3 regions of the Cryobacterium zhongshanensis genome follow, and region 1 is predicted to be linked to each of the others. Evidence: predicted binding sites of a transcription regulator. Region 1 holds the regulator's gene; each other region holds the start of a gene.
What was found. The regulator HspR, encoded in region 1, represses chaperone genes until heat shock. The targets are predictions, from matches to a motif close to AAGTTGAGTCNNNNNGACTCAACTT.
Positions count from the first base shown of each region.

Region 1 (7,372 bases):
CCGCGCCGATCGAGTCCTCGAGGTTGATGCCCGAGGCGCCGGCCTCCTCGACGAGGCGACGGACGTTACGGGCGACGCCGGCGGCATCCGCTGCGTAGCCCTTCTCGAAGTCGACAGACACCGGCAGGTCGACCGCACCGATGATGATGCGGGCGGCGGCGATCGCCTCGTCGACGGTGAGCCCGCCGCCGTCTTCGAGGCCGCGCACGTTGGACACCGAATGCGACGCCGTCGCGAGGGCCGTCACGCCGGGCGCCTCCGACACGATCTTCGCGGTGATGGCGTCCCAGACGTTCGTAACGATGAGCGGCGTGCCAGGAACGTGGAGCGCGTTGAGAAGTTCGGCCTTCTGGATCTGCTGAGTTGTCATGCCCCCAGCCTGACAAAGAACCCGACCGAGGCCGAGATCACAGCGGATGTCCAGACGATGGACAGGGACCGCCCAGCTACGCGAGCGGGTGCTGCCTGGACTTCACCGGGATCAGCAGCAGCAGCCCGACCAGGAGCACGAGCGCGATGCCGAGGATGCCCCAGACCTGGCTGCCGGACAGGCTGACGAACAGGGCGAAGAGCGTCGGTGCGAGGAAGGTCGCCGCCTTCCCGGTCGTCGCGTAGAGGCCGAAGATCTCGCCCTCGCGCCCGGCCGGGATACTGCGAGCCAGGAAGCTGCGGCTCGCGGACTGGGCCGGCCCGACGAACACGCACATCAGCAGGCCGAAGATCCAGAACATCGTCGCGCCGCCGGTGGCGAAGAAGAAGACGGCGAGGCCGGCGACGATCGTGCCGGACAGGGCGACCACCATCACGTTCTTGGCCCCGAGTCGGTCGTCGAGGCGGCCGACGAGCACCGTGGAGATGCCGGCGATGATGTTCGCGACGATCGCGAAGATGATCACGTCGCCGCTCGAGAAGCCGAAGGTGCCGGCCGCGAGGATGCCGCCGAACTGGAACACCCCGGTCAGGCCGTCACGGAAGACCGCGCTCGCGATCAGGAACAGCGCCATCTGGCGGTCATTGCGCCAGAGGGCGGCCACGTCGCGCCCGAGCAGGACATAGGAGCGGAAGAAACCGACCCGCTCGCGCTGGGCAGCGGCGGGGGCTCTGTACTCCTTGACCCGGAAGAGCAGCGGCAGGGCGAACAGTCCGAACCAGGCGGCCGCGATGAGCATCGACACCCGCACCGACAGCCCGTTGGCGTCCGTGACACCGAAGAGCCCGACGTCGGGGTGGATGAAGCCGAAGTAGAGGATGAGCAGCAGCACGATGCCGCCGAAGTAGCCCATCGACCACCCGAAGCCGCTGACCCTGCCGATGGTCTTCGGCGTGGAGACCTGGCCGAGCATCGCGTTGTAGTTGACGGTCGCGAATTCGTAGAACACGGTCCCGGCGGCGAGAAGGATCAGCCCGAGCAGCAGGAAGTCCGGAGAGGCCTGCACGAAGAACATCGCCGCCGTGAGGCCGACGACGATGAACGTGTTGACGCCGAGCCAGAGCTTGCGGCGACCGGAAGCGTCGGAGCGCTGCCCCGTGATCGGAGCGAGCAGGGCCACGAGCAGGCCGGCGATCGCGAGCGCCCAGCCGAGCTGGGCCGAGATGACGTCCTTGTCTCCGAACGACGACCCGGTGAGGTACACGGTGAAGACGAAGGTCGTGACGACGGCGTTGAAGGCGGCCGAACCGCCGTCCCAGAGGCTCCAGGCGATCACGCCGCGCCCGGCCGAGGTGGGGTGTTCTGCCGTGCCGCGGTGTTCCGCTGTCCCAGTCATGCGCTCAGAGTAGTGGTCGCCGGGGAACAGCGGGGAAATTACTCGGGAATCCAAAGTTGAGTCACTCCCACTCAACTTTCAGCTGGCTGGCTTGACTCCGATTTCAGGCGGTGCCACACTTGAGTCAATACCGCTCAACTCTTCGATGATCATACCGATCGTCCCGTTGAGCTCATACTTTGAAGGAGAACGCACACATGGCCCGTGCAGTAGGCATCGACCTCGGAACCACCAACTCGGTGGTGGCCGTCCTCGAGGGTGGAGAACCCACCGTTATCGCGAACGCCGAAGGCTTCCGCACCACCCCGTCCGTCGTCGCATTCACCAAGGACGGCGAGGTACTCGTCGGTGAGACCGCCAAGCGCCAGGCCGTCACCAACGTCGACCGCACCATTTCCTCGGTCAAGCGCCACATGGGCACCGACTGGACCGTCGGCATCGACGACAAGAAGTACACCCCGCAGGAGATCTCCGCCCGCATCCTCGCGAAGCTGAAGCGCGACGCCGAGCAGTACCTCGGCGACAAGGTGACGGATGCCGTCATCACCGTCCCCGCATACTTCAACGACGCCGAGCGCCAGGCCACGAAGGAGGCCGGAGAGATCTCGGGCCTCAACGTGCTCCGCATCATCAACGAGCCGACCGCGGCCGCGCTCGCCTACGGCCTCGACAAGGGCAAGGAAGACGAGCTCATCCTGGTCTTCGACCTCGGCGGCGGAACGTTCGACGTTTCCCTCCTCGAGGTGGGCAAGGACGACGACTTCTCGACCATCCAGGTGCGTTCGACCGCCGGTGACAACCGCCTCGGCGGCGACGACTGGGACCAGCGCATCGTCGACTACCTGATCAAGAAGTTCAAGGAAACCACCGGCGTCGACGTCTCCAAGGACAAGATCGCCAAGCAGCGCCTCAAGGAAGCCGCGGAGCAGGCCAAGAAGGAACTCTCCAGCAGCATGTCCACCAGCATCCAGCTGCCGTACCTCTCCCTGACCGAGAACGGCCCGGCCAACCTCGACGAGACGCTGACCCGCGCCCAGTTCGAGAAGATGACCGAGGACCTCCTCGACCGCACCAAGAAGCCCTTCCAGGACGTCATCCGCGAAGCCGGCGTCAAGGTGGGCGACATCGCCCACGTCGTGCTCGTCGGTGGTTCGACGCGTATGCCCGCCGTCTACGAGCTCGTCAAGAGCGAGACCGGTGGCAAGGACCCGAACAAGGGTGTCAACCCGGACGAGGTCGTCGCCGTCGGCGCAGCACTCCAGGCCGGTGTGCTGAAGGGCGAGCGCAAGGACGTCCTGCTGATCGACGTCACCCCGCTGAGCCTCGGTATCGAGACCAAGGGCGGCATCATGACGCGCCTCATCGAGCGCAACACGGCCATCCCGACCAAGCGCAGCGAAACCTTCACCACGGCAGACGACAACCAGCCGTCCGTCGCGATCCAGGTCTTCCAGGGCGAGCGTGAGTTCACCCGCGACAACAAGAACCTCGGCACCTTCGAGCTGACCGGCATCGCGCCGGCCCCGCGCGGCATCCCGCAGGTCGAGGTCACCTTCGACCTCGACGCCAACGGCATCGTGCACGTGTCCGCCAAGGACAAGGGCACCGGCAAGGAGCAGTCCATGACCATCACGGGCGGTTCCTCGCTCGCGAAGGAAGACATCGAGCGCATGGTGCGCGAGGGCGAAGAGCACGCCGCAGAAGACAAGCGTCGTCGCGAAACCGCCGAGACCCGCAACACCGCTGAGCAGCTCGCGTACTCGATCGAGAAGCTCCTCAAGGAGAACGACGAGAAGCTCCCGGCCGAGGTCAAGACCGAGGTCCAGGCCGACGTCGACGCACTCAAGTCCGCGCTCGCCGGAGACGACGACGCGGCCGTGAAGACCGCGTACGACAAGCTCAACGAGAGCCAGGGCAAGATTGGCGAGGCCATCTACAAGTCGAGCCAGGCGGATGCCGCGACGCCCCCCACCGAGACCGGCGAACCGACCGCTGACGCGGGCAAGTCCGACGAAGACGTGGTTGACGCCGAGGTTGTCGACGACGAGGAAGAAACCAAGAAGTAATGGCCAAGGACAAGGGTCCGGTCAACGGGCCGTCCGACGAGGAAGTGGAGCCGGTCGCCGCAGAGGAATCCGCGGCGGCCGAGGCCTCCGCTGACTCCGAGGCAGCGGCATCCGCTGAGGGCATCGAAGAAGACGAGTTGACGGTCCAGGACATCCTGGACGCCGCCACTCGCGAGGTCGCAGAGCCGACGAGCGAACATCTCGCCGACCTCAAGCGGGTCACCGCCGAGTATGCGAACTACCGCAAGCGCACCGAGGCGAACCGCGAGATCGAGCGTGAGCGCGTGACCGTGGACGTCGTCAAGGGCATGATTCCGGTGCTCGATGACCTGGACCGTGCTGAGAAGCACGGCGACCTCGTCGCAGACTCCGCATTCAGCACCATCGCAGCCAAACTGCGCACGAGCGTGGAGCGCCTCGGCGTGAAGCCGTTCGGCACGGTCGGCGAACCGTTCGATCCCACCGTGCACGAGGCCATCTTCCAGATGCCGACGCCCGATGTGACGGTCGACACGGTCGGCGAGGTGGTCGAGACCGGCTATTTCCTGGGCTCGACGCTGTTGCGTGTTGCCAAGGTCGTAGTCCAGGTACCGAGCGATGGCTAGCCAGGACTGGTTCGACAAAGACTTTTACAAGGTCCTCGGCGTCTCGAAAGACGTGACGCCGGCCGACCTCAAGAAGGCCTATCGCAAGCTCGCACGCAAGTATCACCCGGACTCCAACCCGGGCAATCCTGCGGCGGAAGCGAAGTTCAAGGAAATCAGCGAGGCGCACTCGGTGATCGGCGACCCTGCACAGCGGAAGGAATACGACGCTGTGCGGGCCATGGGCGGTGGAGCACGCTTCACCGCCCCCGGTGGCGGGGGTTCCCAACAGGGCGGCGGCTTCGACGACGTCTTCGGCGGCATGTTCGGTGGGGGTGCCCGGCAACAGGGCTACTCCTATCAGCAACAGGGCGGGTTTGACGACCTGCTCGGCGGCATGTTCGGCCGGGGCGGCGGCGCAGGTGGCTTCGGAACGTCAACGGGAGGGTTCCGCGGTTATGGCGGACCGACCCGGGGTCGTGACGTGGTCGCATCGACGACCGTCGACTTCATCACCGCGACCCACGGCGACCAGATCACCCTGCAGACGCAGGACGGTCGGGCCATCAAGGTCAGGATTCCCGCCGGCGTCGCCGACGGGCAGAAGATCAAGCTGCGCGGCCAGGGGCAGCACAGCCCGGACGGCGGCGAGGCCGGCGACATCGTCCTCACCGTGACGGTGCGCAAGCACCCCGTGTTCGAGCGCGACGGCCTGAACCTCAGGCTGCACGTGCCCGTGACGTTCGTCGAGGCCGCCCTCGGCGCGACGATCGAAGTGCCGACCCTGGGCGGAGCGCCGGTCAAGCTGCGCATCGCCCCCGGCACGCCGAGCGGGCGGGTCCTGCGCGTCAAGGGACGCGGCGTCGTGACCCCGAAGGGCACCGGCGACTTGCTCGCCGAGGTCCAGGTCGCGGTGCCGTCGCACCTGTCCAAGGACGCCGAGGAGAAGCTCGCGGCCTTCGCCGCTGCTCTCCCCGACGAGAACCCTCGTGACGAGCTGCTGGCGAGAGCGAGAGACTGACGGTGGACGAAAACACCCGGGTGTTCGTCATCTCGACGGCCGCAGAGCTTGCGGGCATGCACCCGCAGACGCTGCGACAGTACGATCGCCTGGGCCTGGTGAGTCCGGACCGCACCCCGGGCCGGTCTCGCCGGTACTCGATGCGTGATGTGGTGAAACTGCGGGAGATCGCGGAGCTGGGTGCCGAAGGCGTGAGCCTCGAAGGCATCCGGCGAATCATCGCGCTCGAGGACCACGTGCGCCGGCTCGAATCGCGCCTGCGCGAACTCGAGTCCGCACTCGCCGATGAACTGCTGAACCGTCCGGGCCGTCGCGTTTTCGCGGCCGGCCCGGCCGGTGAGGTCATCTCCATGCGCGCGGGTACCCGTACCCGCCGCGCCAACCAGGTCGTCATCTGGCGTCCGCTTGACGACCTCTGATCCCGTGGCGCCCGATCCCGCTGGGTTCGGCCCCGCCGCGTTCGACTTCGCCACGCTCCGGCGTTTCCCCGATGTCGAAGCCTCCAACCTCTTTGCGGTCGACGCGAGCGACCGGCTGATCCTCGACGAGGCGGCGGCGAGTCTTCCCGCCGAACGGCTCGTCGTTATCGAGGACCGATACGGCGCCCTCACCCTCGGCGCCGCCGCACTCTTCGGGGCCACCGGCATCCGCGTGCACCAGGACGCGCTCTCGGGCGAGGCCGCCCTCGCCCGGAACGCCGGGGAGCTCGGTCTCACCGACCGGTACCGCTCGTTCCCGCTGGGCGAGGACCTCCTGTCCGGCGCGACCCTCGTTCTCCTCCAGCTGCCGCGCAGCCTCGCCGCCCTCGACGAGATCGCCGCCGCCATCGCCCGCTTCGCCGATCCGACGGTCGTGGTGGTCGCCGGCGGGCGTCTCAAGCACATGACGCCGGCCATGAACGAGGTCCTCGCGCGGCACTTCGAGAGGCTCCAGGTCTCCCCGGCCCGGCAGAAGTCCCGGGTGCTGCGTGCTTCCGGCCCCCTTCGCGCCACGGAGCAGGTGAGCCCGGACTGGCCGCACGTCAGCAGGCACGACGACCTCGGGCTGACTGTGTGCGCCCACGGGGCCGCCTTCGCCGGAACCACGATCGACATCGGCACCCGCTACCTGCTGGGGTTCCTCGACCGCATGAAGCCGGGCGCCGTGCGCGCGATCGACCTCGGCTGCGGCACGGGGGTGCTCGCGGCCGCGCTCGCGCAGCGCCGACCCGAACTCACGATGATCGCGAGCGACCAGTCGGCCGCGGCCGTCGCATCCGCAAGGGCGACCATGATCGCCAACGGGGTCGCCGACCGGGTGACGGTCGTGCGCGATGACGCGCTCGGTTCCCAGGCGGATGCCTCGAGCGAGTTGATCCTGTTGAACCCGCCGTTCCACATCGGCTCCTCCGTGCATGCCGGCATTGCGCTCAAGCTCTTCGCCGATGCCGCACGGGTGCTCCGCCCCGGCGGTGAGTTGTGGACGGTGTGGAACACGCACCTCGGCTACCGGCCGGCGCTCACGCGCCTGGTCGGCCAGACGCACCAGGTGGACCGGAACGCCAAATTCACGGTCACGGTTTCCGTGCGCCGGTAGGCTCCGGCCGCGTGAAACATGCCGGAAATGGCGGTGTGATCTATCCGACACGCCCGGGATGCGGCCGAGAGTTGCGGCCCCCGACGGTTCACCGTAAAGTCATCTAAGTCACCCCACAGGTGCGGAAAGCCGAAGCGCTTACCGGCCTCAAGCGGGACCACTTCCAATCCCGATCAACGCGTAAATTCGTTGGTTGAGGTTGATGGCGTTTCACCAGATTCCCTTAGCGGGGGACCGAGCGAAACGACACGAAAGAAGAATAAGGAATTGCCTCGAAGCGACAGTCCATAAGGGCCTGAAGTCGAGGTGTCCGATCCTTGAGAACTCAACAGCGTGCACAATGTCAAATGCCAAAAACCT
Region 1 covers NZ_JALGAR010000004.1:391,567-398,938, forward strand. The annotation lists gene MQH31_RS16010 (isocitrate lyase/PEP mutase family protein) at 1-370, opposite strand, end outside; gene MQH31_RS16015 (MFS transporter) at 447-1,766, opposite strand; gene dnaK (molecular chaperone DnaK) at 1,964-3,832, shown strand; gene MQH31_RS16025 (nucleotide exchange factor GrpE) at 3,832-4,437, shown strand; gene MQH31_RS16030 (DnaJ C-terminal domain-containing protein) at 4,430-5,437, shown strand; gene MQH31_RS16035 (heat shock protein transcriptional repressor HspR) at 5,440-5,856, shown strand; gene MQH31_RS16040 (class I SAM-dependent methyltransferase) at 5,843-7,012, shown strand.

Region 2 (7,372 bases), on a different contig from region 1:
GAGGCGCTTCTCGAGCCGGTCGATCATGAGCTCCACGATCTGGCCGAGGTCCTCCATCGACAGCGACTGGAAGACGACGATGTCGTCGAGCCGGTTGACGAACTCCGGCTTGAAGGTCTGCCGCACGAGCAGTTGCACGGCTTCCTCCTTCTGCTCGGTGCTGAGGGTGGGGTCGATCAGGAACGCCGAGCCGAGGTTCGAGGTCAGCACGAGGATGGTGTTGCGGAAGTCCACCGTGCGGCCCTGGCCGTCGGTGAGGCGCCCGTCATCGAGCACCTGCAGCAGCACGTCGAAGATCTCCGGATGCGCCTTCTCCACCTCGTCGAACAGGATCACCGAATACGGGCGCCGGCGCACCGCCTCGGTGAGCTGCCCACCCTGTTCGTAACCGATGTAGCCCGGAGGAGCACCGACCAGGCGGGACACCGAGAACTTCTCGCCGTACTCGCTCATGTCGATGCGGATCATGGCCTTCTCGTCGTCGAAGAGGAATTCGGCGAGCGCCTTGGCGAGCTCGGTCTTGCCCACGCCCGTCGGGCCGAGGAAGAGGAACGAGCCGGTCGGCCGGTCCGGGTCGGAGATGCCGGCCCGGCTGCGGCGCACGGCGTCGGCGACCGCGCGCACGGCGCGCTTCTGGCCGATCAGTCGGTGCGCGAGTTCGCCCTCGAGGTTCAGGAGCTTCTCGGTCTCGCCCTGGAGCAGGCGCCCGACGGGAATGCCCGTCCACATGGCGACGACCGCGGCGATGTCCTCCGCGGTGACCTGGTCGTTGACCATCCGGGGCCCGTCCGACTCCGCCTGCTCCGCCGCGGCGAGCTCGCGTTCCATCACGGGGATGTCGCCGTAGAGCAGCCGGGAGGCGCGTTCGAGGTTGCCCTCGCGCTGGGCGCGCTCCGATTCGCTCCGCGCGGTGTCGAGCCGGGTCTTGAGTTCGCCGACCCGGTTGAGCGAGGCGCGTTCCTTGTCCCAGCGCGCCTGCAGCCCCTTCAGGGTGTCCTCACGTTCGAGCAGGTCGGCCCGCAGCTTCTCGAGTCGCTGGCGGGAGGCGTCGTCCTTCTCCTTCTTGAGCGCGAGCTCCTCGAGCTTGAGGCGGTCGACACTGCGGCGCAGCTCGTCGATCTCGACGGGTGCGGAGTCGATCTCCATCCGGAGCCGGCTCGCGGCCTCGTCGATCAGGTCGATGGCCTTGTCCGGCAGTTGCCGGGCGGTGATGTAGCGGTTCGAGAGCGAGGCGGCCGCGACGAGGGCGGCATCCGCGATCGACACCTTGTGGTGGGCTTCGTAGCGCTCCTTGAGGCCGCGCAGGATCGCGACGGTGTCCTCGACGCTCGGCTCGTCGACGAGCACGGGCTGGAAGCGCCGCTCGAGGGCGGCGTCCTTCTCGATGAACTCACGGTATTCGTTGAGCGTCGTCGCGCCGATCAGGCGCAGCTCGCCGCGCGCGAGCATCGGCTTGAGCATGTTGGATGCCGCGACCGAGCCCTCCCCGCCGCCCGCTCCCATCAGGGTGTGCAGTTCGTCGACGAAGGTGATGATCTGGCCCTCGGCGTCGTTGATCTCCTTGAGCACGGCCTTCAATCGCTCCTCGAACTCGCCGCGGTACTTCGCCCCGGCCACGAGGGCCGCGAGGTCGAGCGCCACGAGTTGCTTTCCCTTGAGCGAGTCGGCGACGTCGCCGGCCACGATCCGCTGGGCGAGGCCCTCGACCACGGCGGTCTTCCCGACGCCGGGTTCGCCGATCAGAACCGGGTTGTTCTTGGTCCGGCGGGTGAGCACCTGGCTCACGCGACGGATCTCGGCGTCGCGCCCGATCACGGGGTCGAGCTTGCCGCTCTTCGCGATCTCGGTGAGGTTCACGCCGTACTTCTCGAGCGCAGATTTCGCTTCTTCCTGGGGCGGCTGCTGGCCTGCTTGCATGGGGAAGATCCTCTCTCTCGCGCGACCACCCGCCGACGGGCAAAGCTGAGTCGCATCGACTCAAGTTTAGGGGATCTCAGCGGATGCCGCTAGCACTCACGATCGACGGTACCGGTGCCATAATGACCGCAAACGGTGCCGGGCAACAGCGCCGTCGACACGCACAGCCGATCACGAGGAGCCCCGATGACCTTCCATCCCCTCGACCCGCTGACGGCCGACGAGTTCACCGCCTCCGCAGGCATCCTCGCCCGCGAACGCGGCGTCGGACCGGGCTGGAGGTTCGCCTCGATCGAACTCGTCGAGCCGGGCCGGCACGCCAGGGCCGCCTTCGACGTCGCGGGGGCGGTCCCCGAGCGCCTCGCCCGGCTCGTCGTGCTGAACCGGGCCGAGAACAGCACCTGGCTGGCGGTCGTCTCCCTCAGCGCCGACGCCCTGCTGGACTGGAGCACGGTGCCCGGCGTGCAGGCCAACTTCACGGTCGACGAGTGGGACGAAGCGGACGCCGCTCTCCGCGCGCACCCGGAGGTGGTCGCGGCCCTCGCCCGCAGGGGCATCACCGATCTCGACACCGTCTTCATCGATACCTGGACCTACGGCGACGCCGTCATCCCCGAGCGGTTCCGGGGCCGGAGGATCGGCTGGTCCGACGTCTGGGTGCGCGCCGAGGCGGGCGCCAACCCGTACGCCGGACCGGTGAGCGGCCTGCACTTCGTGATCGACGTCAACACGATGGAACTCCTCGACGTCGAGGACACGTTCGCGGTCGACCGGCCGGCCGTGATGGGCGAATACGTCCCGCACCTCATCCCGCCCCGCATCCGCGACCTCAGCAGGCGTCCGCCGCTCAAGCCGCTCGACATCGTGCAGCCGGAGGGGCCGAGCTTCACGGTCACCGGCCACCGGGTCGAGTGGCAGAACTGGTCGCTGCGGGTCGGCTTCAACTACCGGGAGGGCATGACCCTGCACGAGGTGAGCTACCGGGACGGCGAGCGGGTGCGCCCGATCGCCAATCGGCTCTCCTTCGCCGAGATGGTCGTGCCCTACCGGGATCCCAGCGTCGACCATTTCCGTCGCACGGCCTTCGACATCGGCGAGTGGGGCCTGGGCTTCATGACCACCTCCCTCGAACTGGGCTGCGACTGCCTCGGCGAGATCCGCTACCTCGACGCCGTGCTGCACAACAGCGCCGGCGAACCGTACGCGATCCCCAACGCCATCTGCATCCACGAAGAGGACAACGCGGTGCTCTGGAAGCACGTCGACCATAGCGGTGGATCGGAGGTACGACGGATGCGGCGCCTCGTCGTCTCCTTCCATGTCACCGTCGCCAACTACGAATACCTCGTCTACTGGCGCTTCTACCAGGACGGCAACATGGAGTGCGAGGTACGTGCCACCGGGATCATGGTCGTCACGAGCCTCGCAGAGGGCCAGCCGCACCCGAACGGCACCCTCGTGGACACGCGCACCTATGCGCCCTTCCACCAGCACTTCATCGTCGCGCGGATGGACCTCGACATCGACGGGCCCGAGAACACGGTGTTCCGCTCCGAGACCCGCGTCGAGCCGATCGACGACGCGAATCCGCTCGGCCTGGCCCTCACCCAGCAGAACACGCCCATCGAGACCGAGGGCTTCGACGACTACGACTGGACGACCCAGCGCAGCTGGAAGGTCGTGAACGAGACCGCGGTCAACGGGCTCGGCACCCCGGTGTCGTACAAGCTCGTTCCGGGCGGCGCCATCCCGGCGTTCTTCGACCCCGCCTCCCCGGTGTTCCAGCGCGCCCAGGTGATCGGACACACGGTGTGGGTCACGCCTTCCGACGACCGGCAGCGCTGGCCCTGCGGTGAGTTCGTCAACCAGAGCGCGGTCGACCACGGCCTGCCCGAGTGGACCCGTGCCGGTCGAACGGTACGGAACACCGACATCGTGCTCTGGTACGTCTTCGGCATCCACCACATCACCCGCCAGGAGGAGTGGCCGATCATGCCGGCGGACACCGTGTCGTTCTGGCTCAAGCCGGTCGGCTTCTTCGACCGCAACCCCTCCCTCGACGTGCCGGCGAGTCACGCGGGACCCGCCCACACCGACGGGCACCGGCATCACGACCAGCACTGAGCAGCCCTGAGCAGCAGCAGCACAGGCCCCGAAGCGCACAGACCAGCACGACCGATATTTCACCGAGACCCCAGGGAGATCCAGAGTGACCAGGACAGCGAATTACGTCGTCGCCTACGAGGCAACCGATCGCGGCAATGATGCCATCGAGCTCGGTGTCGCCCTCGCGCGCCTGACCGGAGCCGAGTTGCGGATCTGCCTGGTGCTGCCGCACTCGACCGTCGCGCCCTCACGGCTGCGCGCCTCCGGCTCCGACTTCGAGGCGCTCCTCGAGCAGCAGGGCCTCGAATGGCTCGTCGGGGCCGCGGCGCGGGTTCCGGCGGGCATTGTGGCCACGACGCACCTGATCTGGGCGGATGCTGTCTCCGACGGTCTCCTGAGGGCCGTCACGGAATTCGACTCCGACCGGATCGTCGTCGGGGCCTCCCGGCACGGCATCCGCGGCCGCTACACGATCGGCAGCGTCGCCAACGCACTGCTGCACGCCTCGCCCGTTCCCGTCGCGCTCGCACCGCACGGGTACCTCGCCCCGGCACAGCTCTCCCGGATCACCTGCGCGATCGGCACCCGGCCCGGCTGGTCGACGCTCCTCGATTCGCTCCTGGCGTTCACGGCGGGCCTCACCGTGGACGTGCGCTTCCTCACCCTCGTCGAGGTCGACTCCCGGCGCACCCAGCATGGCGAGTCGACACCCGCACTGGAGGCGGCCCGGACCGCAGAGAGCACGGCGCATCTGGAATCGGTGCTCGAGTACTTCACCACGCGGGCGCCTGCACCGGGCACCATCACGACCGAGGTCGCCGTCGGCGAGAACGTGGAGTCCGCCGTCGAGGCCATCGAGTGGCGTGCGGAGGAGGTCGCCTTCGTCGGTTCGAGCCGCCTCGCCCAGCCGACCACGATCTTCCTCGGCATTACCGCCCACCGCATGCTCAACGCCCTGCCCGTGCCGCTCATCGTCGTTCCCACCGGCGCGTCCGCCCGGCTGGCCCGCTGAGCCGCACCCGCGGGGCCGTCATCGCCGACGAGTGCCCGCACACCGTGGGAGAATGGGGTTCGACCTTCTAAGGAACCCTCTTCCCCCTTATGGCTCACTCTCTCAGCTCACACGAGATCGCCCTCCTCGTTGGAAGCCAGGCCTTTTCGCGCGGTGAACGTTACGCGCGCAACGGCCACGTCCTCTCCGAGATCTGGGACGAGTCGGGGACCAGGCTCACCGGGAAGGTTCGCGGCACCGGACGCTCCCCGTACACGGTGACCATTTCGTTCATCCTGAATCCCGCCGGGGTCGCGGTGCGCGCGACCGGACTCTGCACCTGCCCGATGCGGAGCAACTGCAAGCATGTCGCCGCCCTCCTCGTCACGAGCCGGAACGGCGGGAACCCGGGCTCGATCGAGGTCGACGAGGCCGGCGTCGACCGCTTCAACCGGCGATCCGCGCCGCCGGCCCTGTACGCACTCCAGTCCCCCACACCCCCCGCGGCCCCGCCCGCGCCGTCCGTTCCGCGCTGGCGCAGCGCGCTCGGCGTCCTGCCGACGCCCGGGGAGACCTCCGCGCAGACCGGGACGGAACTCGCGCTGCAGTTCCAGGTGCTCGCCCCGGTCAACTCCCGGTTCCAGTCCGGCGGACGGCACCTGGCCGCCCGGCCGATGCTGCTCGGCAAGCAGGGCCGCTGGATCCGCGGCGCCCTGACCTGGGACAACATCGCCCAGACCGCGGGCACCGCCCAGCGCGCCCAACGGCGGGTGCTGTCCGCGCTCTACGCCCTGCATCTCGCCGGACGCCCGTATTACGGCTCGGCGACGCAGTGGATCCAGCTCGACGATTTCCCCGACCGCGCGCTCTGGGGCCTGCTCGAGGAGGCGACGGCCGCCGGCATCCCGCTCATCTCCACCTCGGGCGCCCAGGATCCCGTCCGCATCGCGGAGCGTCCGGCATCGCTCGAGCTCGACATCCGCCGCACGCCCGGCGGCCTCGCGCTCACCCCCACCGTCGTGCTCGACGAGCACCGGCTGCCCGGGGGCCGGTTCGGGTTCACGGGCGATCCCGCCCACGGCATCTACACCTGGCAGGACGCCCCCGTCGGGGACCCGACCGGGGGCCGCCTCACCCTCGCCCCGCTCGCGGTCGAGGTCAGCAGGGAACTGCGCACCCTCGCGCTGAGCAGCCAGTCCATCGACGTGCCCACCGACGACGAGCCGGCCTTCCTCGCCGAGTTCTACCCCTATCTCCGCGACCGGGCGCGCGTCACGAGCCGCGACGCCTCGTTCGAGCTGCCCGAGACCCCCCGGCCCGCGCTCACGCTCACGATCGGCCACCAGACGGATGCCCGGATCGCCCTGAACTGGGCGTGGCGCTACCAGGCCGGTCCGTCGGCCGCCGGTGCCTCCGCCAGCACAACGGGGACTCCCGCCGAGGCCCCTGGCGGCGCCTACGACCTCGAACTGAGGCCCGTTCCCGGCGAGCACCGCTACCGCGACGCCGCCGCTGAGGCCCGGATCCTCCGCGGCGTCGACGACCTGCTCGCCCCCCTCACCGAGCTCGCGCCGAGACGCGGCGGCGTGCCGCGGCTGTCCGCGCACTCCGAACTCGGCGGCGCCGGCATGATCCACTTCCTGGAGCAGGTCCTGCCGCGGCTCGACGAACTCCCCGACGTCCTCGTCGTCCAGAGCGGCGACGTGATCGACTACCGCCCGGCGGACACCGCCCCGGTGATCAGCGTCGGGACGAGCGAACGCCTCGACGACCGGGACTGGTTCAACCTCGCGGTCTCCGTGTCGATCGACGGCGAGGACGTGCCCTTCGACGTGCTGTTCCGGGCCCTCGCCACGGGCCAGGACATCCTCATCCTGCCGAGCGGCACCTACTTCAGTCTCGACCGGCCCGAACTGCACACCTTGCGCCGCCTGATCGAGGAAGCCCGCAGCCTGCAGGAACCGCACGCGACCTCACTCGGCATCAGCCCGTTCCAGGCCGATCTCTGGGAAGAGCTGCAGGAACTCGGCGTCGTCACGAGCCAGGCCGCCGGCTGGCGGGACATCGTCGCCGGGCTCACCGATGTCGAACGGGTGCCGACGCTCCCCGTGCCGGACGGCGTGCACGCGACCCTCCGCAGCTATCAGCAGTCCGGCTTCGAGTGGCTCGGCTTCCTCCACGACCACCGGCTCGGCGGCATCCTCGCCGACGACATGGGTCTCGGCAAGACCCTGCAGGCGATCGCCCTGATCAGCCGCACGGTGGCCGGACGCGACAGCGACGCACCCGCAGACCCGTTCCTCGTCGTCGCGCCCACGAGCGTCGTTTCGAACTGGGCCGCCGAATGCGCAAGGTTCG
Region 2 covers NZ_JALGAR010000002.1:4,264-11,635, reverse strand. The annotation lists gene MQH31_RS08630 (ATP-dependent Clp protease ATP-binding subunit) at 1-1,917, opposite strand, end outside; gene MQH31_RS08625 (primary-amine oxidase) at 2,104-4,041, shown strand; gene MQH31_RS08620 (universal stress protein) at 4,127-5,035, shown strand; gene MQH31_RS08615 (DEAD/DEAH box helicase) at 5,125-7,372, shown strand, end outside.
Region 2: MQH31_RS08630 (ATP-dependent Clp protease ATP-binding subunit) is a predicted target of HspR. The motif match lies at 1,960-1,984, and genes of this name have one in related genera.

Region 3 (7,372 bases), on a different contig from region 1:
GCATCGTCTTCAGCGGACTCGACATGCTCGTCGAACAGGCGATCAGCCAGGTGCGCATCTTCACCGGCGGAGTGCAGGACGAGCCCCTGCCCGGCGAGGCGGGCATCCGTGCCGCCATGCGCGCCGCGGTCGGTCTTCCGGCGACCAACGCTCCGGGGCACGCTCCGGCGGGCGGCGAGGTCTCATGACCGGCGCGGTAGAGCGGCCCGTGGTTCGGATGCGCTCCGTCGTTCTCGGCGAGGGCAGGCCGCAGATCTGTGTTCCCCTCGTCGGGGCCACGATCGCCGAACTCGATGCGGCCGCGTCCGCGCTCGTCGCGGGGGACTACGACCTCGTCGAGCTGCGGATCGACTTCTTCTCCGGCTGGGACACGCCGTCGGCGGTCCGGGAGGCGATCGCCGTCGTTCGTGCGGCTCTCCCAGAGGCGGTCCCGGTGCTCTTCACCTTCCGCACGAAGCGGGAAGGCGGGCAGGCGGACATCCGCCCGGACGCATACGCCGAGCTGCTCGGGCTGGCGATCGCAGCCGGCGTCGATGCGATCGACGTCGAGCTCTTCACCGAGCGGGCGTGCCTGCTCGGCCTCGTGACCGCGGCCCACGAGGCGGGTGTCATCGTCGTGATGTCCTCGCACGACTTCGAGTCCACGCCGCCGCGGGCCGAGATTCTGGCACGCCTCACGGAGCAGCAGCAACTCGGGGCGGATGTCCTCAAGGTCGCGGTCATGCCGTCACACCCGCGCGATGTCCTCACCCTGATGGATGCGACCGCCGAGTTCGTCGCCGAGCACGCCCGGCGCCCGGTGATCACGATGTCCATGGGGGGACTGGGCGTGGTGTCGAGGCTGGCCGGGGAGACCTTCGGTTCCTGCGTCACCTTCGGGTCAGTCGGAGCGTCGAGCGCCCCGGGCCAGATCGAGGCCCGCGAGTTGCGGGCGGTCCTGGACCTGGTGCACGGAGCCCAGTGAGCGGGCCGGCCGCTCCTCGCTAGACCGCGGAGTCGTCGAGCTCGAGGGTCGATTCGCGTTCGCGGAAAATGTTCAGCTGGCGACGCCGGTACTCGGAGAACATGCTGCCCACGTCCGACGGCTCCAGGGTCTGGGCGTGCTCGGTCTCATCGGCGTGCTTCAGGTGCTCGGTGTATTCGGCGTTCTCGTGTTCGACGTTCGTGACGTTCTCGGTGATTTCGGACTGCTGCGGCAGGTCGAAGGATTCGTGGTTCATGGGGATACCCAATTCTTTCTCTGGGGTGAGTGTGGGGGAACTGCGACGGCGGCGGGCGAACCGGGGTCCCGGGCAGTGGTGCCGGGGGTCCGGGTGGCGCTTTCAGCGCGTGGTGGTAGCCGATACGCGGCGCAGTGGATGATGACGCGAAGCGACGTGAGGCGTGGCCCGGAGTCGTTCCCGCATCGGGGGTCCTTCCGTGATGAAGCGGTTTCTCGGGTGCGGCAGCGCGGTGGGTAACCGAACGTCCGACGGGGATCCTGCAGCACTTCATCGGGCGGAGGAGCTTTGCAGGAACGTTATGTGATTCATGGCGAGATGTCAACGGTCGCGAATCGAGGATTCGTGAGATATTTCTGACTGCCGCGAGTTCTCCGGCGAGGTCGTCGGTGTGCGGGAACGAGTGCGGGAATAGGAAAGCCCCGATCGCGGTTGGGTACGACATGCATGCAAATGCATTGAAATTTCGTGTGAGAATGTGCAGTGAACACTCAGAGAGGCTGACCATGCAATTCGGAATCTTTTCGGTCGGAGACCTGACAACCGACCCCACCACCGGCCGCACCCCGACCGAGCAGGAGCGCATCAAGGCGATCCTGACGATCGCCCAGAAGGTCGAGGAAGTCGGCCTCGACGTCTTTGCCACCGGTGAGCATCACAACCCGCCCTTCGTGCCCTCGAGCCCGACCACCATGCTCGGCTACATCGCCGCCAAGACCGAACGCATCATCCTCTCGACGGCGACGACCCTGATCACGACGAGTGACCCGGTCAAGATCGCCGAAGATTTCGCGATGCTGCAGCACATCGCCGACGGCAGGGTCGACCTGACCCTCGGCCGCGGCAACACCGGCCCGGTCTACCCGTGGTTCGGCCAGGACATCCGCCAGGGCATTCCGCTCGCGCTCGAGAACTACGCACTGCTGCGCCGGCTCTGGACCGAGGAATTCGTGGACTGGGAGGGGCAGTTCCGCACCCCGCTCCAGGGTTTCCAGTCGACGCCCCGTCCCCTCGACGGCGTCGCGCCGTTCGTCTGGCACGGCAGCATCCGCACCCCCGAGATCGCCGAGCAGGCCGCGTTCTACGGAGACGGCTTCTTCGCCAACCACATCTTCTGGCCGGCTTCGCACACCGCGAAAATGGTCGGCTTCTACCGTCAGCGCTTCGAGCACTACGGCCACGGCACCGCAGAGCAGGCGATCGTCGGCCTCGGCGGACAGGTCTTCATGCGCAAGAACTCGCAGGACGCCGTGCGGGAGTTCCGCCCGTACTTCGACAACGCCCCCGTGTACGGTCACGGCCCGAGTCTCGAGGAGTTCACCTCGCAGACGCCGCTCACCGTCGGCAGCCCGCAGGAGGTCATCGACCGCACCCTCGGTTTCCGCGACTACGTGGGCGACTACCAGCGCCAGCTGTTCCTGATGGATCACGCCGGACTGCCGCTCAAGACCGTGCTCGAACAGCTCGACCTGCTCGGCGAAGAGGTCGTACCCGTGCTGCGCCGTGAGTTCGCGAAGAACCGCCCGGCAACGGTTCCGGATGCCCCCACCCACGCGTCGCTCGTCGCTGCGGCTGCCGCGGCCGCCGCAGCTCCCGACGGCGCACCCGTCGCCTCTCCGATCGCGGTGTCCTAGACATGGCCGAACGCACCCGGACCATCGCTGTCGTCACCGCGGGCCTCAGCCAGCCGTCCTTGACGAGGATGCTCGCCGACCGTCTCGCTCAGGCGACCTCCGCCCGACTGGCCGAGAAAGGCATCCCCACCGAGGTCAAGATCTTCGAACTGCGCGATGTCGCCCTCGACGTGATGAACAACATGCTCACCGGGTTCCCGAGCCCGAAGCTCGACGCGGTGATCGAAGCCGTGACCGGCGCGGACGGGCTCATCGCCGTCACGCCGATCTTCACGACCAGCGCGAGCGGACTGTTCAAGTCGTTCTTCGACGTCATCGACAACCGGTCGCTGACCGATATGCCGACGGTCATCGCGGCGACGGCCGGCACCGCACGCCACTCCCTGGCCCTCGACTACGCCATCCGCCCGATGTTCACCTACCTGCACGCCGTCGTCGCCACCACGGCGGTGTTCGCCGCCGCTGAGGACTGGGGCAGCGGTGCAGACACGGTCAAGACGCTGCCCGACCGCATCGACAGGGCGGCCGGGGAGCTTGCCGCGCTCATCGCCGCGTCCGACCGGTCGGATTCCGTGCGCGACCCGTTCACGATCGACGCGTCGTTCAGTCCGACCGGAGGCTTCCAGCCCTCGATCTGATCCGTTCCCTGCGAGAATGGCAGCATGCCCGCACCCACCGCTCTCCCCGCTGACCCCGAGCTGCTTGCCCAGCTTCTGCTCGCCCGTCGCGCGACCGCATTCTTCGCGCACGAGCTCAACGGGCTGTCGAACGTCGACCTCGACGGGGACTCGCTGTTGCCGGGCTGGAGCCGTCGCCACGTGATCGCGCACGTCGCGTACAACGCGAGGGGAATCGTCCGGCTCGTGACCTGGGCGCGCACCGACGTGGAAACGCCGATGTACGCCTCGAATGCGGCGCGCGACAGCGACATCGCAGTCGGGGCCGAGCTCGACCGTGAGGCCCTGCGCACTCTCTTCGACGTTGCGACCATCCAGCTCGACGCAGCGTGGCGCCGGCTCACCCCGGAGACGTGGAGCCACCTGGTCCGGACTCCGAGTGGCCGGGAGATTCCCGTGTCCGAGACCGTGTGGATGCGCAACCAGGAACTCTGGGTGCACACGATCGACCTCGCGACCGGCGCCGCCTTCAACGACGTGCCGGTCGAGGTGCTCGACCGGCTGCTCACCGAGATCACCGTCGCCTGGGCGGCGCGGGGCGACGGGGCAGACCTGGTGCTCTCGGTCACCGGAGCCCACCCCGAGCGCAGGTTCGGTGACCTCCGGTCCGCGGATCCCGTCGTGGTGTCCGGCAGCCTCGCTGCACTCGTGCAGTGGGCGACCGGGCGGGGCGGTTCCGGAGTGAGCTCGAGCACAGGGTCCCCGGCCGACCCGCCGCGGTGGCTCTGAGCTGGACTGCGCCGCGTGGCAGACTGGTAGTCGAAACAACGGGGGCAGACAGTGGACGATCCGCGCGCGAACATGCAGGACAACCGACTGGTCGCACTCGGGGCGCCCCACGCCGACTGGACGAAGACACCCGGGCGCACGCTCGGATTCTGGCTCACCCTCGCCGGGTTCGCCCTCGCGATTGTGCTCCCGTTCTGGGGAGTGATCGCCGTCCTGGTCGGGCTCGCATTTTCGATGCGTGCGATCAGGGTCATGCCCGCCGGCGTCCCCGGTCGCGGCCTGGTGCTCGCATCACTGGGTATCGCGGCGGCGACCCTGCTGCTCTCGGTGGCCCGCGGCATCCTCGGGGTGTGACGTCTGGACGTGTCCGGGGCGGGCGTGTCCGGCCTTCCCGCCGGCGTCCGTGATCGCTCCGTTCGCCGACCGCGTAACCGGCGATTTCCCAGGATGGGAAGGGAATGAAACCCACGGCCTGACGTTGGGTTGAGTCAGTAGCACTCAAGTTTCAACACCAGGAGGTCTCGTGCCTACATTCTTCGGTCCAGCGGATTCCGGCAACGGTTCGTTCGACGAGTTCATCGCCCGCTACCTGCAGGGCCAGCAGGGCGCCGCACCCGCGGGCCGCCCGATCGACATCACCCGGCTGCTCAGCCGCCGCACCCACGAGGTGCTCGCCGAGGCGGCCCAGTACGCGGTCGACCACGGGCACTCTCACGTCGACGTGCTGCACATCCTTCGGGTCCTCGTCCTGCGCGAACCGGCCGCCCAAGCGCTCCGGAATGCCGGAGCAGACCCCGCCGCCCTCGCCCTGGCCGCAGAGCAGCGCCTGCCGGAGCGCTCCGCCCCGACGGGCGACACGACGCCGGGCCTCACGCCATCCGCCCAGCGCGCCCTGCTCGACGCCCACCAGATCGCCCGCGCCTTCGGGTCGACGTACATCGACCCCGAACATCTCTTCTTCGCCTTCGTGGTGAACGAGGACTCCCCGGCCGGACAGATCCTCGCTGCGGCCGGCGTGACCCAGGAGTCCCTGCAGGCCGGCGCACGCGAGCCGCAGGATGCTGCGACGACCCAGGCCGCTGCCCCGGCATCCGCATCTGAGACGCCCATGCTCGACACCTACGGCACCGACCTCACGGCCCTGGCCCGCGACGGCAAGCTCGACCCCGTGATCGGCCGTGCCGACGAGATCGAACAGACGATCGAGATCCTCTCCCGCCGCACCAAGAACAACCCCGTGCTGATCGGCGAGGCCGGAGTCGGCAAGACCGCCGTCGTCGAGGGGCTCGCGCAGGCCATCGTCGCGGGAACCGTTCCCGAGCAGCTGCGCGGCAAGCGCGTCGTGGCACTCGACCTCGCGGCGATGGTCGCGGGAACCCGGTACCGCGGCGACTTCGAGGAACGCCTCGGCAAGACCATGGATGAGATCAGCGCCCACAACGGCGAGCTCCTCATCTTCATCGACGAACTGCACACCGTCGTCGGCGCCGGTGGATCCGGCGACGGCGGCATGGACGCCGGGAACATCCTCAAGCCCCGGCTCGCACGCGGTGAACTGCACGTCATCGGCGCGACGACGCTCAAGGAGTACCGCAAGGTCGAGAAGGACCCGGCGCTCGAACGCCGCTTCCAGACCGTGCGGGTCGGCGAGCCGAGCATCGACGACGCGGTCAGCATCCTCTCGGGGCTGCGCGGCCGTTACGAAGAGCACCACGGCGTCCGGTACACCGACGAGGCGCTGCGTGCCGCCGTCGAGCTCTCCTCCCGTTACGTGTCCGACCGGTTCCTGCCTGACAAGGCCATCGACCTGATCGACCAGGCCGGTGCCCGGCTCCGCCTGACCCTCGGTTCCCTGCCCGACCGTGCGGCCCTCGAGGCCCTGCGTGCGCGCGTGGTGACCCTCGAGGAGGCCAAGAGCGCCGCGGTCCTCACCGAACAGTACGAAGAGGCCTCCCGCCTTCGGGACGAGATCGAGACGGTCCAGTCACAGCTGGCGCGCGAGGACGACCCCGCACAGGCCGTCGCCGCGGAAGCCGTCGTCGGAGAGGCCGAGATCGCCGGCGTGATCGCCCGCGCGACGGGCATCCCCGTCGCCCGGCTCACCGCGGACGACCGCTCCCGCCTCGGCCTGCTCGAGGCCGAGCTGCACGAACGAGTCGTCGGCCAGGACGACGCCGTCGAACTCATCGCCAAGGCCGTGCGCCGCAATCGCACCGGCATGAACGACGCCGGCCGGCCCGTCGGGAGCTTCCTGTTCCTCGGGCCGACGGGCGTCGGCAAGACCGAGCTCGCCAAGGCCCTCGCCGGATCGCTTTTCGGCGACGAGCACGCGATGGTGCGCTTCGACATGAGCGAGTTCGGCGAACGCCACACCGTGAGCCGGCTCGTCGGGTCCCCTCCCGGCTACGTCGGCTACGACGAGGCCGGGCAGCTGACCGAGCGCGTACGCAGGACCCCGTACTCCGTGATCCTGCTCGACGAGATCGAGAAGGCCCACCCCGACGTGTTCAACCTGCTGTTGCAGGTTCTGGACGACGGCCGCCTGACCGACGGCCAGGGTCGCACCGTCGACTTCCGGAACACGGTCATCATCATGACCTCCAACCTCGGCTCTGAGTTCCTCGCCAGCCGGAGCGGCGCCCTGGGCTTCACCGCCCAGATCGATGGCGGGGCCGACAACGGCTTCGGCTCGGAGAAGGCTCTTCGTGACCGGGTGATGGGCAAGCTCCGCGAGGCCATGCGTCCGGAGTTCCTGAACCGGCTCGACGAGATCGTGCTGTTCCGCAAGCTCGACGCGCCGCAGCTGCACGACATCGTGCGGATGCTGCTCGGCGGGACGCGCACCCGGCTCGCCGCCCAGGGTCTCGGCCTCACGGTGCGCGAAGACGCGATCGACTGGATCGCCACGCGGGGGTACGAACCCGAGTACGGTGCCCGGCCGCTGCGCCGCGTGATCCAGCGTGAGCTCGACGACAAGATCGCCGACCTCCTCGTCGGATCGGCGCTGCTGGGGAGCACCGGTGTCGAGGTCTCGGTGGCGGACGGCGCTCTCGTCGTGGCCGCCGCGGCGGCCGCGCCTGGTCAGGCACTGCCTCTCGCCGCCTAGGACTCG
Region 3 covers NZ_JALGAR010000003.1:370,650-378,021, reverse strand. The annotation lists gene MQH31_RS13365 (shikimate dehydrogenase family protein) at 1-188, shown strand, start outside; gene aroD (type I 3-dehydroquinate dehydratase) at 185-964, shown strand; gene MQH31_RS13355 (hypothetical protein) at 984-1,220, opposite strand; gene MQH31_RS13350 (LLM class flavin-dependent oxidoreductase) at 1,727-2,854, shown strand; gene MQH31_RS13345 (CE1759 family FMN reductase) at 2,857-3,492, shown strand; gene MQH31_RS13340 (maleylpyruvate isomerase family mycothiol-dependent enzyme) at 3,517-4,260, shown strand; gene MQH31_RS13335 (hypothetical protein) at 4,312-4,614, shown strand; gene MQH31_RS13330 (ATP-dependent Clp protease ATP-binding subunit) at 4,784-7,366, shown strand.
Region 3: MQH31_RS13330 (ATP-dependent Clp protease ATP-binding subunit) is a predicted target of HspR. The motif match lies at 4,741-4,765, and genes of this name have one in related genera.